Regions from separate parts of the Pseudoalteromonas sp. NSLLW218 genome, predicted to be linked through region 1. Evidence: predicted binding sites of a transcription regulator. Region 1 holds the regulator's gene; each other region holds the start of a gene.
What was found. The regulator LexA, encoded in region 1, represses DNA repair genes until DNA is damaged. The targets are predictions, from matches to a motif close to TACTGTATNNNNATACAGTA.
Positions count from the first base shown of each region.

Region 1 (3,071 bases):
CCCATACTGAACTACGTTTACCGATATGAAATGCTCTTGCCGTGGCTGTTAAAGTGCCGTTACGAGACGCTTTTAAATGACTTGCGCTAATTTCCTGTCCCACGCAGTAAAATTTTGTAAAATCGACAACAAAGTTAGCTGCATAGCTGGCAACTGTTTCGGCAAGTACAACGTTAGCACCGCCGTGAACCATCCCCATTGGGTTATGATGCTCAGGAATTGCTGGCATTGTGGCAACCAAGTAATCATCGCCAATCTCTGTGATTTCTATCCCCATAGTTTTCATCAGCGTACCTTGACCATTTATACCTTCATCTAGCTGTTTGCAAAACTCTAAAGTAATAGGTTGATACCAAATACTCATAATGACTCCTTTGCTTTTTTTATCATTTATAAACTTAGTTTTAGTTATATCCCTAAAATGTACACAAGTGAAATTACTTTGGCTATTTTAAGGCTTAATTTAAATTTGCGATTTTTATTTAACTGTATATACTCACAGTTAAATGTACTGTATGGAAAACCAGTTGTATGCGACCATTAACGAACCGCCAAGCTCAAATACTCGAACTAATTAAAGTTTTTATTAAAGACACTGGTATGCCTCCTACACGTGCTGAAATAGCGCAAACATTAGGTTTTAAAAGTGCCAATGCTGCTGAAGAACATTTAAAAGCACTTGCTAAAAAAGGCGCCATTAAAATGAAGCCAGGTGCAAGCCGTGGTATTCAGTTAATTGAAGAAGAAGAGCCAGAACAATTAGGTTTACCGCTTATAGGGCGTGTTGCTGCTGGTTCACCTATTTTGGCGCAAGAGCACGTTGAAAGTCACTGCAAAATCGATCCATTAATGTTTAAACCGGCTGCAGATTTTTTACTACGCGTTAACGGTATGAGCATGAAAGATATTGGTATTATGGATGGTGATTTACTTGCTGTACATCGTACTCAAACCGCTGAAAACGGACAAGTTGTTGTTGCCCGCTTAGACGAAGACGTAACTGTAAAACGTCTTGAGAAAGCAGGTCGTAAAGTATTACTTCATGCTGAAAACGACGATTTTGAATCTATTGAAGTAGATCTTGAGAATGAGTCTTTTAATATTGAAGGCTTAGCCGTTGGCGTTATAAGAAACGCTGATTGGATGTGACTTTAAAAATAGCTTTTAAACAAGCAGTTTTATAAATGCGTACTAATTAGTACGCATTTTTGTTTTAAAATTCGTACTAAAATAGGGCGTAAACAGCCCACTGACTATTCAACCTGTAAACTTTTTTGCACTTATAATTTCCCCTCCAAATGCGTTAAACCCCTTTGTTTTTCTCATCTTTTGAACTTCCTGTTGCCTAGCTAGTTGCTGATTTTTTGTTAATTACCCAATTACAACCTGATTGTTTTTTATACTAAAACTTGCTTGTTGTTCATTTTTTAGCTAATTGTTAATGTGCTGAGCTAATAATAACTCACAGCTTTTTAGTTTTGAGAACACACAATATACACAAACACGTTGTTGGCGCAGCAAAACCAATCAATATTAAATGAGATTGGCTAAAAAAATAAAAATAACGAATTGGCGTTTAAGCCGTATGCCTCTTCGCTTTGCATTCGCAATAGCATCAAAGGAGCCACCACATGGGTAAACTGACCTCTACCTTGTGGCTTATATTATGTGTTTTTTCGCACCCAGTTTTGGCTAACAGCCAATACAATATGCGCAAAGGCGTAACCGATATAAGCAATAATGTATATCAGCTGCACATGACCATATTTATAATATGTTGTGTGATTGGGGTGATAGTGTTCGCAATTATGTTCTGGGCACTTATTCATCACCGTAAATCTAAAGGGGCTGTACCTGCCCAATTTCACGAAAGCACTAAAGTAGAAATACTTTGGACTGCAATTCCGTTTGTTATTTTAATTGCTATGGCAGTACCAGCTACTAAAACCCTAATTGCAATGGAAGATGCCAGCAAAGCTGATCTCACTATTAAAATTACAGGTTCACAATGGAAATGGCATTATGAATATATGGGCGAAGATGTAGAGTTCTACTCTATTTTATCTACCCCGCAAGATGAAATCGCTAATCTTGCAGATAAAAATCCTAACTACTTACTTGAGGTTGATAAACCTCTCGTACTGCCAATAAATCAAAAAGTACGATTTTTAATGACTTCTGACGATGTTATCCACTCTTGGTGGGTACCTGATTTTGCAGTTAAAAAAGATGCGAATCCCGGCTTTATAAACGAAACATGGACGAACATAAACGAAGAAGGTACTTACCGAGGCCAATGTGCTGAGTTGTGTGGTAAAGATCATGGCTTTATGCCCGTTGTGGTGGTTGCTAAATCTGAGGCTGATTTTAAAACATGGCTTGCAGATGCAAAGCAGGCGAAGCAAAAAGCAGCATTAGCAGATGCCGCATTACTTGATAAAACCCTCCCAAAAGAAGAATTAATGACTTTAGGCGAACAAGTATATATGGCCAATTGCGCTGCATGTCATCAGCCCACTGGCATGGGATTACCGGGTGTATTTCCTGCACTTAAAGGCAGCCCGATAGTGCTTGGCGATATAAAAGATCACATTGATGTAGTTATCCATGGACGACCTGGTACGGCAATGCAAGCATTTGCCAAGCAGTTATCTATAAAGCAATTAGCAGCGGTTATTACTTATAAACGTAATGCGTGGGGTAATGATACGGGTGATGTTATTCAACCGAGTCAAATACAGGCAGCGCTTGATGCCAAAGTGGAGGCGAACTAATGAGTAGCATAGTAGAACAACCTAACGCCAATGAAGCTCATCATGCTCATCACCCAGCTAAAGGTTTTAAACGCTGGCTTTACACAACTAATCATAAAGATATAGGTAGTTTATATTTAATTTTTTCGCTGACCATGTTCTTAATTGGTGGTGGAATGGCCATGGTGATCAGAGCTGAATTATTTCAACCTGGTTTACAGTTGGTCGACCCTCACTTTTTTAATCAAATGACCACAGTGCATGGTTTAATTATGGTGTTTGGTGCGGTTATGCCGGCCTTTACAGGCCTTGCTAATT
Region 1 covers NZ_JADYWO010000014.1:35,914-38,984, forward strand. Annotated here, with positions in the region: gene I6E80_RS18145 (PaaI family thioesterase) at 1-364, opposite strand, end outside; gene lexA (transcriptional repressor LexA) at 532-1,149, shown strand; gene coxB (cytochrome c oxidase subunit II) at 1,632-2,774, shown strand; gene ctaD (cytochrome c oxidase subunit I) at 2,774-3,071, shown strand, end outside.

Region 2 (3,071 bases), on a different contig from region 1:
TATTCAAAAGCGTGCAAATGTGAACGCGGTACAGTTAATTAGTTTTTCGTTAGCGATTAAATTACTGCTGTTTTTAGTGGTACTTAAAAACGACATGATATCTGATTGGCAGTCGCAACTTCCTGCCGATGCGCCTAATGCGTTTTTAGTTAATATTACGCAAAATGAGCTTGAGCCAATTAATGAATATTTAGCTCAAAAAGATATTCAAGTATCAGAGTTTTATCCCACTATTCGTGGGCGCGTAAATGCGGTAAACGGCGAGTTGGTAGCACGTTCTGTATCGCTGCAAGACAACGAGAAAAAAGACGAAGAAGCCCGTGCAGGTATTGGCCGTGAGCTAAACCTTACATGGCTTAAAGATGTGCCTGACCAAAATGAAGTAACACAAGGCACGTGGTTTGGTGAAAATGCGATGGCTGAAGCCTCAGTAGAGGAGTCGATGCTTGAGCGTTTAGATGTTGAGATAGGCGATACGCTTACATTCTTAATTGGTTCGCAGTCGTTCGACGCTAAAATCACCAGTGTGCGAAAAGTTAATTGGGCCACGCTTAAACCTAACTTTTTTATTATTTTAAGCCCTGATGTACTTGCAGATTTTCCTGCAACGTATATTTCGTCGGTACGTATAAACCCAGAGCAAAAGCGTGACTTTAGCCAGTTATTGCGTACTTACCCTACTATTACAGCAATTGACATTGATAACTTTGTTAAGCAAATACAAACAACTATTTCGCAAGTATCACTCGCTATTGGCTTTGTACTTGCAATTGTTGTGCTGTGTGGTGCGCTTGTACTTATATCGCAAGTTCAAGCTAGTTTAGGTGAGCGTATGCAAGAAATTGTAATACTCAGAACGCTTGGCGCTAAAAGCCGATTAATTAAAAACGCGACCCTTTATGAGTTTTTATTACTAGGCGGTTTAGCTGGTTTAGTTGCTGCATTTTTTAGTGATATAGCGCTTTTAATTGTGCAACAACAAATGTTTGATTTAGCCGGTAAGCTACACCCGCACATATGGATTATTGGGCCGGTAGCTGGCGGTGTATTTGTAGCGGGTTTAGGTTATTTAATGATTGCCCGAACACTCAAACAAAACACCCAAGGGTTAGTGCGCGCCCTAGGGTAAGCTTAAACTAACTTAACACGTATTGGATTAAGTATTAAATGCCCACCTAACACGTGGGCATTTTTGTTTTCTTTGTACTGGTAATTTATACAGTGCTCTGGCATTATTAGCGTAATTTAAAAATAACAATAATGAGAATGCAGTTTGGCCATTATTTTAGGGATTGATCCTGGTTCACGCTTGACCGGATATGGCGTTGTTGCCCACCAAGGTTCTAAATTTACATACTTAGGCAGTGGTTGTATTAAGTTAGCCGATCATCCTTTTCCGGTTAGGCTTAAAATGATCTATCAAGGCATTACACAGCTTATTGAGCAGTTTTCGCCAGAAACCTTTGCCATTGAAAAAGTATTTATGGCGCATAACCCCGATTCTGCTTTAAAGCTTGGCCAAGCTAGAGGCGCTGCGATTGTGGGTGCAGCAATGGCTGACTTACCCGTATTTGAATACTCAGCTAGACAAATTAAGCAAGCAGTAGTAGGTAACGGCGGCGCTGATAAAACACAAGTGCAACACATGGTAAAAAATATTTTAAAGTTGCCTGGCACGCCACAAGCCGATGCAGCTGATGCACTCGCTATTGCGATTTGTCACGCTCACTCAGAACAAAATTTAATTAAACTAGCGGGTAACGCAAGCAAAACCGTTAGAGGACGTCTAAGGAAATAACTATGATAGGCCGCTTAAATGGTATTTTAGTCGAAAAACAGCCACCAGAGATATTACTCGAAGTAAGTGGTGTCGGTTACGAAGTACAAATGCCAATGACCTGTTTTTACGATTTACCAAAGATTGGTGAAAACGCGATTGTTTACACTCACTTTGTAGTGCGTGAAGATGCTCAACTGTTATTTGGTTTTAATAATAAAGTTGAACGTGCCTTGTTTAGAGAGCTATTAAAAGCAAATGGCGTAGGGCCAAAACTTGGCTTAGCTATTTTATCGGGCATGTCGGCAAAGCAATTTGTAAGTTGTGTAAATAACGAAGACTCAACGTCGCTAGTTAAATTACCGGGTGTCGGTAAAAAAACAGCCGAGCGTTTAGTACTCGAAATGAAAGACAGACTAAAAGATTGGGGTAATGATTTATTTACGCCATTTAGCGACAGCGCAGTAATAGAGCCAATGAGCGATGCGACAATAGCTAATAACGCAGCCGATGATGCCGTATCAGCACTGCTTGCATTAGGTTATAAATTGCCACAAGCTCAAAAAGCAGTAAAATCGATAAGCAAACCCGATATGTCTACTGAGGTTCTTATTAGAGAATCTTTAAAATCTATGTTGTGAGTAACCCATGATTGAAGCGGATCGCTTAATTGACGCGACTGAAAAAACAAATGAAGACTCTATAGATCGTGCAATAAGGCCAAAACTTTTAGCCGACTACAGAGGCCAGCCTCATGTTAAGCAGCAAATGGAAATTTTTATTGAAGCTGCTCGCACCCGTGGTGAAGCGCTCGATCATTTATTAATATTTGGCCCACCAGGGCTTGGTAAAACCACGCTTGCAAATATTGTCGCCAACGAATTACACGTAAGTATTAAAACAACATCCGGCCCTGTACTTGAAAAAGCAGGCGATTTAGCTGCGTTACTTACTAATTTAGAAGAAGGCGATGTACTGTTTATTGATGAAATACACAGGCTAAGCCCGCAAGTTGAAGAAATACTGTATCCCGCAATGGAAGACTACCAGCTTGATATAATGATTGGTGAAGGCCCAGCTGCGCGTTCTATTAAATTAGACTTACCTGCATTTACACTTATTGGAGCAACCACCCGAGCAGGCTCGCTTACATCGCCCCTACGTGACCGTTTTGGTATTGTGCAGCGATTAGAGTTTTATTCTGTAGAAGATTTGTCGCACATAGTAGGGCGCTCTGCACATTATCTAGGTTTAGAAATGTGTGACGATGGCGCAACCGAAATTGCACAGCGTT
Region 2 covers NZ_JADYWO010000003.1:360,539-363,609, reverse strand. Annotated here, with positions in the region: gene I6E80_RS06400 (ABC transporter permease) at 1-1,129, shown strand, start outside; gene ruvC (crossover junction endodeoxyribonuclease RuvC) at 1,274-1,798, shown strand; gene ruvA (Holliday junction branch migration protein RuvA) at 1,801-2,418, shown strand; gene ruvB (Holliday junction branch migration DNA helicase RuvB) at 2,426-3,071, shown strand, end outside.
Region 2: ruvC (crossover junction endodeoxyribonuclease RuvC) is a predicted target of LexA. The motif match lies at 1,205-1,224, and genes of this name have one in related genera.

Region 3 (3,071 bases), on a different contig from region 1:
CGTTTAACTGTTGAATTATTTTCGCTCAGTTTAAATAAGGCTTCGAACATAATAAACTTGTGATAGTAAAAAGTGGCGAGATTTTAACATAAAAATTATCTTTTACAGGACATTTTACCTTGCTATATACTAAACTGTTAAAGTAGTTAAAATAATAAATGAACCAATATGCTTAAAACAACACCTTGTGAGCAAGACTTAGAGCAACAGCTAGATAATATTTTAGGTTTTGTTACTCAACCCGAAAATACCTCTGTGCCCGTTGATAATAAAAAAGATGAGCAAAGTACGTTAAATAAAGCCCTATATTATTTAAAAAATAATCAAGCTCCATTGGCTGCAAAATGGATGCGCCTTGCTGCAATGGCAGGAAACCATAGAGCACAGTTTTATTTAGGTTTATTTTTTGTGAAAGGTGAAGGCGTACCACAAAGTGTATTTCATGCTGTAGCTTGGTTAAGCCTAGCAAGTAGCCAAGGGTACGCACCTGCCACTGCAGCAGTTACAGATATACGCAAACATATCGAAACTAAGCGATTTAAAGATGCTCAATGTTACGCAGCAAGTTTGTACGAACAAATCCACCAACTTCAGTTTTCTCATATGATCCCTCGCACGAGTGAAAACACATAGGCTAACTATGGAAAAAGTACTGTATACAGTGTTTTAAAGTACTGTATATGGTTGTAGTAATAGTCTTATACAGTATAAAAGCCAGTAATGAAGACACGACTAAAAAATTTATTTTTAGAATCCCCTTTCAAAAACAACTCCATAACAAGCTGATTAATAAAGAATTATAAATTAAAAAATAAAAACAATGATCAAAAGCTGAATAACTGTACAAATAAATAGCATAAAATGCTTGCACGAAAGCACTGTATAAACTACTGTATATGAATACTGTATAAAAACCCAGTGAGTGAAATTATGTTACAGCCTATTACCGTAAGAACAGTTAAAAGTTACCAACAAGATGAGCAAAGCGATTGCGTGAATTTGATTCAAATTGAAGATGAGATTTCAGCGACCTTTGAGCTTTTAAAAGTATTACACCAATACAATAGCTCTAATGCATGGACATTATTAATTGCTCCAGATCATGTACCGAGCAAAGCTTTACTTGACTCATGCTCTATTGATACAAGTAAATTACTTGTTATTAGACAAAAGCACTTAGTAAATCTAGAGTATGTATTAAATTCTGCATTGCATAACGGAAACTTTGCAGCGGTAATTACTTGGACCGATATAGTTAATAACCAATTACTTATGAATCTATCGTTCGATTTAAGTAAAACGAATACAAAACTATACTGTTTTACTAAAAAGTCTCAAACAACAGAGATATCACTCGCCCAATAAGCTTGTTAAACTAATGTTTTAAACTTTTTATTATTATTATGACTTCACTCAATACCACATTATGTTTTTGCAGCAATGGGCACAATTATGCCGATTGCTGCGAGCCACTTCACTTATCTGTTAAGCAAGCTAACTCTCCTGAACAACTTATGCGCTCAAGATTCAGCGCTTATGTAATTAAAAATGCAGAATATGTTTATCAAACCTACGCAAAAGAAAAACAAGCTGAAAATCCGGTTAAAGAAATCAATGATTTTGCTAACAGCTGTCGATTTATAAATCTTGATGTAATTGGATCAAGCCATGATGACAATACTGGCAATGTAGAATTTAAAGCCCAGTATTTTTATCAAAACTTATTTTGTGAGCTTCACGAAAAGTCGCAGTTTATTAAAGAAGATTCCAAGTGGCGTTATTTAGATGGCACTATATACCCAGTTGAAGATATTAAAGTGGGCAGAAATGATGACTGCCCATGTGGTAGCAATAAAAAGTACAAAAAATGTCATAGCGTGTAATAAATAATCTTATTTAATATTTATTACCTACAAGGTGTTTTTAAGTGGCAGAGTGATTTATTAGCTAGCTAAACTTAAAAACACACTTGATTACGACCTTGCATTTTAGACTCATACATTTTTTCATCTGCGATCTGCAACGTGTTTTTGTTATTTACATATGGTTGTAGGGTTGCACCGCCAATACTAATAGTCACAAAGTCATATTCTGAATATCTGTGTAATATTCCTAAATCGACCACATTTTGTTTAATTTTATCAGCAACACAAATTGCACCATCAATGCTTGTATGCGGTAGGACAACTACAAACTCTTCGCCGCCGTAACGCGCAACAAAGTCGGTTGGTCTTTGCAAACTATTAGTAATAGTTTGTGCAACAAGGTTTAAAACCGTATCACCTTGCACATGACCATAAAGATCGTTGTATTGCTTAAAGTAATCTATATCGATGAGTAAGAGCGCATAGTCGACTTTTTCTCGCAAAGCGCTTCGTTCCATTTTAGAAAAATGCGCATCAAAATAACGACGATTGAATACCTTTGTTAAATCATCTAGAAATACTTTTTGATTGAGTAGGTCATGTTGCAGTTTCATCGTAATATGGGCGCGCACCCTTCTATATAAAGTTTCCGAGTTAGTTGGTTTCTTTATAAAATCTACAGCCCCGGCCTCCCAGCACTCTTCTTCTTGATTTTCAGATGAGGTAACAAAAATAACAGGAATATCTTGTGTTTCAGATATGTTTTTTAATTTCAGACATGTTTCAATACCACTCATTCCTTCCATATTAATATCGAGTAGTATTATATCTGGCGGATTATGTTTACAAATTTCAATCGCATCCTCACCACAGCTCGTTGTTGTTACACTAAAATGCTCTGATAATATTTTTTTCAATACTATGAGGCTCAATAGCTGATCGTCAACGACAAGTACCTTAGAGTTCTTTAAGCTTAATTTTAATTGATGGTCAGAGTAATTTATCGGCATGGTACAACTGTTTTGTTTTTTTTATTAAACACACCCTATATCACTACATTTTGTTATGCAAATGTTAATAAAGTAAAGCTCTACTTATTAGTTACTAATAAAATGATTTATGGTGAATCTTTAATACATAAAAACAAAAAATGAGCCACTTGGGCTCATTTTAAAACTTCGAACACTTAATTAAATTAAATGTTAT
Region 3 covers NZ_JADYWO010000011.1:1,195-4,265, reverse strand. Annotated here, with positions in the region: gene I6E80_RS16180 (NCS2 family permease) at 1-50, opposite strand, end outside; gene I6E80_RS16175 (tetratricopeptide repeat protein) at 169-633, shown strand; gene I6E80_RS16170 (SulA-like leucine-rich domain-containing protein) at 931-1,365, shown strand; gene I6E80_RS16165 (YchJ family protein) at 1,404-1,883, shown strand; gene I6E80_RS16160 (diguanylate cyclase) at 1,958-2,875, opposite strand; gene I6E80_RS16155 (DUF6172 family protein) at 3,068-3,071, opposite strand, start outside.
Region 3: I6E80_RS16170 (SulA-like leucine-rich domain-containing protein) is a predicted target of LexA. The motif match lies at 889-908, and genes of this name have one in related genera.

Region 4 (3,071 bases), on a different contig from region 1:
AAGCTTGTCCAAGTATCAATTACTTTACCGTATTGCACTTTTACAAGGCCTATTTCGGTAATACGGTTACCGCCTTTTAAGCCGCCGGTGGTTTCTATATCAACGATGCTGTAAACACGGTTAGGATCTACAAACCATTTAACCGCAGCAATGTGTACTGTAAAGCCCACATTTTTTAAATTATCAATAGTGGTAAGTTGGTTGCGCCTAAGCTTATCGCCTGGGGCTTTTACCTCTTCAAAATGTACTTGGCCATTATTAATTACCATTAAGTCGGGGTAGCCGTCTTTTAGCTGTAAATAATGTTTGCTCATGGCTGTTAAGTGCGCAATTAGCGCCTTAATAGGGCTGTTTAAAATAAGCGCTTCTAGTGGCTCTAATAAATTGCTACGCCATCTAAACAAGCCGTTAGGTTGCTCAAAGTATTGCGCTGCATTTTTGCATACCAAATTAAGTAATGCTTGCGACGTCTGGCATTGTGCTAAGCGCTCATTTATTTGTGTTTGCTGCGCTTCATAAAAATTACCAAGCCTTAATACTTGTGGATAAATATCAAACTCATTGCATGGAGGATAAGGCGACTCCACAAATAACTCATGCCAAAATACTAAACCAAACAAACTTTGCCAAAGCGTGTTTTCGGTATTAAATACAGCCATACCTTGGCGAGTATAATAATCGTTTACGCCCTGCTCTACTTCTCCTCGGTACAGTTCATCTATTTCTAGCACGCATTGGGTGTCGGCAAGCATGGCACTTAAACGCGAACGTGTTTTTTTATTAAACTTACGCATTAAAAAATCGTCAGCAAAATAAAGTAAATCATCAGTAAGTGGGTTTTCGATAATGGCTTCTAATCGAGCTTTTACCCACTCTTTATTGCCAAATCTGTATTGCTCTCTTATTTGAATTTCTTGTGCTTCGCTATCATCCACGCACCCTTCAAGTAAACTAAAAGCAAGTTCGCTATCAACTGCTTTTAGCTGCCTATAAAGCCTAACTAATAATTTATTTTTTAATACAACGGCTATTGCACCATGTGCAGCTTGCACTAAAACCTGCGACGCTAAAGCAACGTAATCGCTCTCATCTGTTATATTTTTAAATGCTAACCGGTAACGGTTTAATAAATAGTTTGATTGCGCTTCGTCAAGTGTTTCAAAGCGCGACAAGCTCTCGCTGTGCCCTTCGCGCGTAGCGGTTAAGCCTAAGTCTCGCATTACAAAACGATTTTGATGATTCACATCACCACCGCTTAGTTTGCCTGCAAATAAAAACTCAAAATATTCGTAGTAGTCATTGCGATTATTAATTACATACTGGCTATAAAGTGGCGCAAGCTCTTGTGGGCAGTCTTTAAAAAACTCCCGCGCAATATCCACCAGTGCGCCTTTAGCGGCGCTCTTTTTAAAACTTATTTGCTCGCCGTGATTACTTAGCAACTCAACCAAAGAAGGTTTGGTTAAGTGCGCTAAAAGCTGCGAATAATGCTGCTCGTTTGGCTCAAATAAAATATCGGCTTTTTTAAGCGTATAAATAGCCTGATGTGGCGATGTTATTTCTTCATAATTGAGCGATTGCGCCTGAACCAAATAAGGCTTTCGCGAGTACACACGCGCCAACATGCACAGGCTTTGCTCATCAAGCTGGTTAATTTTACTAATAAATTCACTATGTTTAGGCTCAAGTAAATGCATACATTTACTTGTTACAAACTCAATAAGCTCTCTAAAATGCGCTAAATAGTATTTTGCTGGTAATTCTTTTTTCATAATATCGCCACAGCTGTATATAAAAACAGTATCTAGTATTTATGCTTATTATTCAATCTTAAACTTGTAACTAAAACACGCTATAGTGAGCTTATTAAAACAAATTCATTAAAAATAAAGGACTTACCATGAGCGCGCACCCATACGATGTTTTATCACTCAATAACGGCGCAAATATTATTTTTACGCCTTGCTCAGGGCCTGCTGACCTTTCAGGATTAAATTTGTTCAATCTAGGGGGGATTTAATCGCGGCGCGAGGCTTGTAACCTAGTGGGCTAAGTAAAAGCAGAGCAACAAAGAGTCAATCCCCCCTAGGCAGAACCCTTCGGGCAGCGCATGTTTGGCATTTATACTGCGTTATCGCCTATTTATGGGAAACCACCACACTACATAAGCTCTGCCTTGCCTAAAAACCAAACATGCTGCTGCAAAGTTAACCTCGAAAGATAAGCAGGCCCTAGTACAAAAACACAAAACCTAGCGGATTCAATCGCTACATTAAAAGCTGCTGGCGCTAACATGCTGCTTTCGCTTATACCGCAAAAAGAACTTGAAAAAAACAACGTACAAACAATTAATAGTGAGTGCAAAAAACACGATATAACCTGGTTTCATTTACCTATAAATGACGACGAAGCACCACAACAGCCTTTTACATCACGCTGGAACACCCACAAAACCGATATATTACAAGCCATATTACAAAAGCAAACCATTGCCATACATTGCAAAGGCGGCACTGGCCGCACAGGGTTGGTCGCTGCACTTATTTTAAATTCGGTAGGTTACACAAAAGAAGAAGTATACGGCCTAGTACAAGGCATTCGCCCAAAAGCACTGACTATAGAGCTACAAAAAGAGTACTTTGAGAACTTTGAGGTGTGAGACAGAGGTTGGGGAGGATTTAGCACTATAAATAGTGCTAATAATTCTATTTATAGCCTGTAATGAATTAGCACTGATAAGATTGATCACTTGTTATACAACTCATTTAAACTTTGCCAAGAAATCATTTTTAATACATGCCTTAATACAGAAACTACTATAATTGTTAAAACGCATTAATTGCCAGATGACACCTTGTCCAAAGTCCAAATAAACTGGTTTTTTTGCTTTAAACCAAACATATCTAGGCCTTTTCCACTCAAAGAGGAAGTGTCCTACATGCGTGGATTTAATTATTCCATCTATTTTATCTGAGCTATGTATTTCTACTAACTCATTCGGACCTCGATACTCAGAAATAAAAGAATAAACGAAATGAGTTTTATGATTACTTGAATGAATAGACATATCT
Region 4 covers NZ_JADYWO010000007.1:99,374-102,444, forward strand. Annotated here, with positions in the region: gene I6E80_RS12130 (exonuclease domain-containing protein) at 1-1,772, opposite strand, end outside; partial or broken gene I6E80_RS20470 (protein phosphatase) at 1,901-1,972, shown strand; partial or broken gene I6E80_RS12135 (dual specificity protein phosphatase family protein) at 2,237-2,659, shown strand; gene I6E80_RS12140 (competence protein CoiA) at 2,762-3,071, opposite strand, start outside.
Region 4: I6E80_RS12130 (exonuclease domain-containing protein) is a predicted target of LexA. The motif match lies at 1,784-1,803, and genes of this name have one in related genera.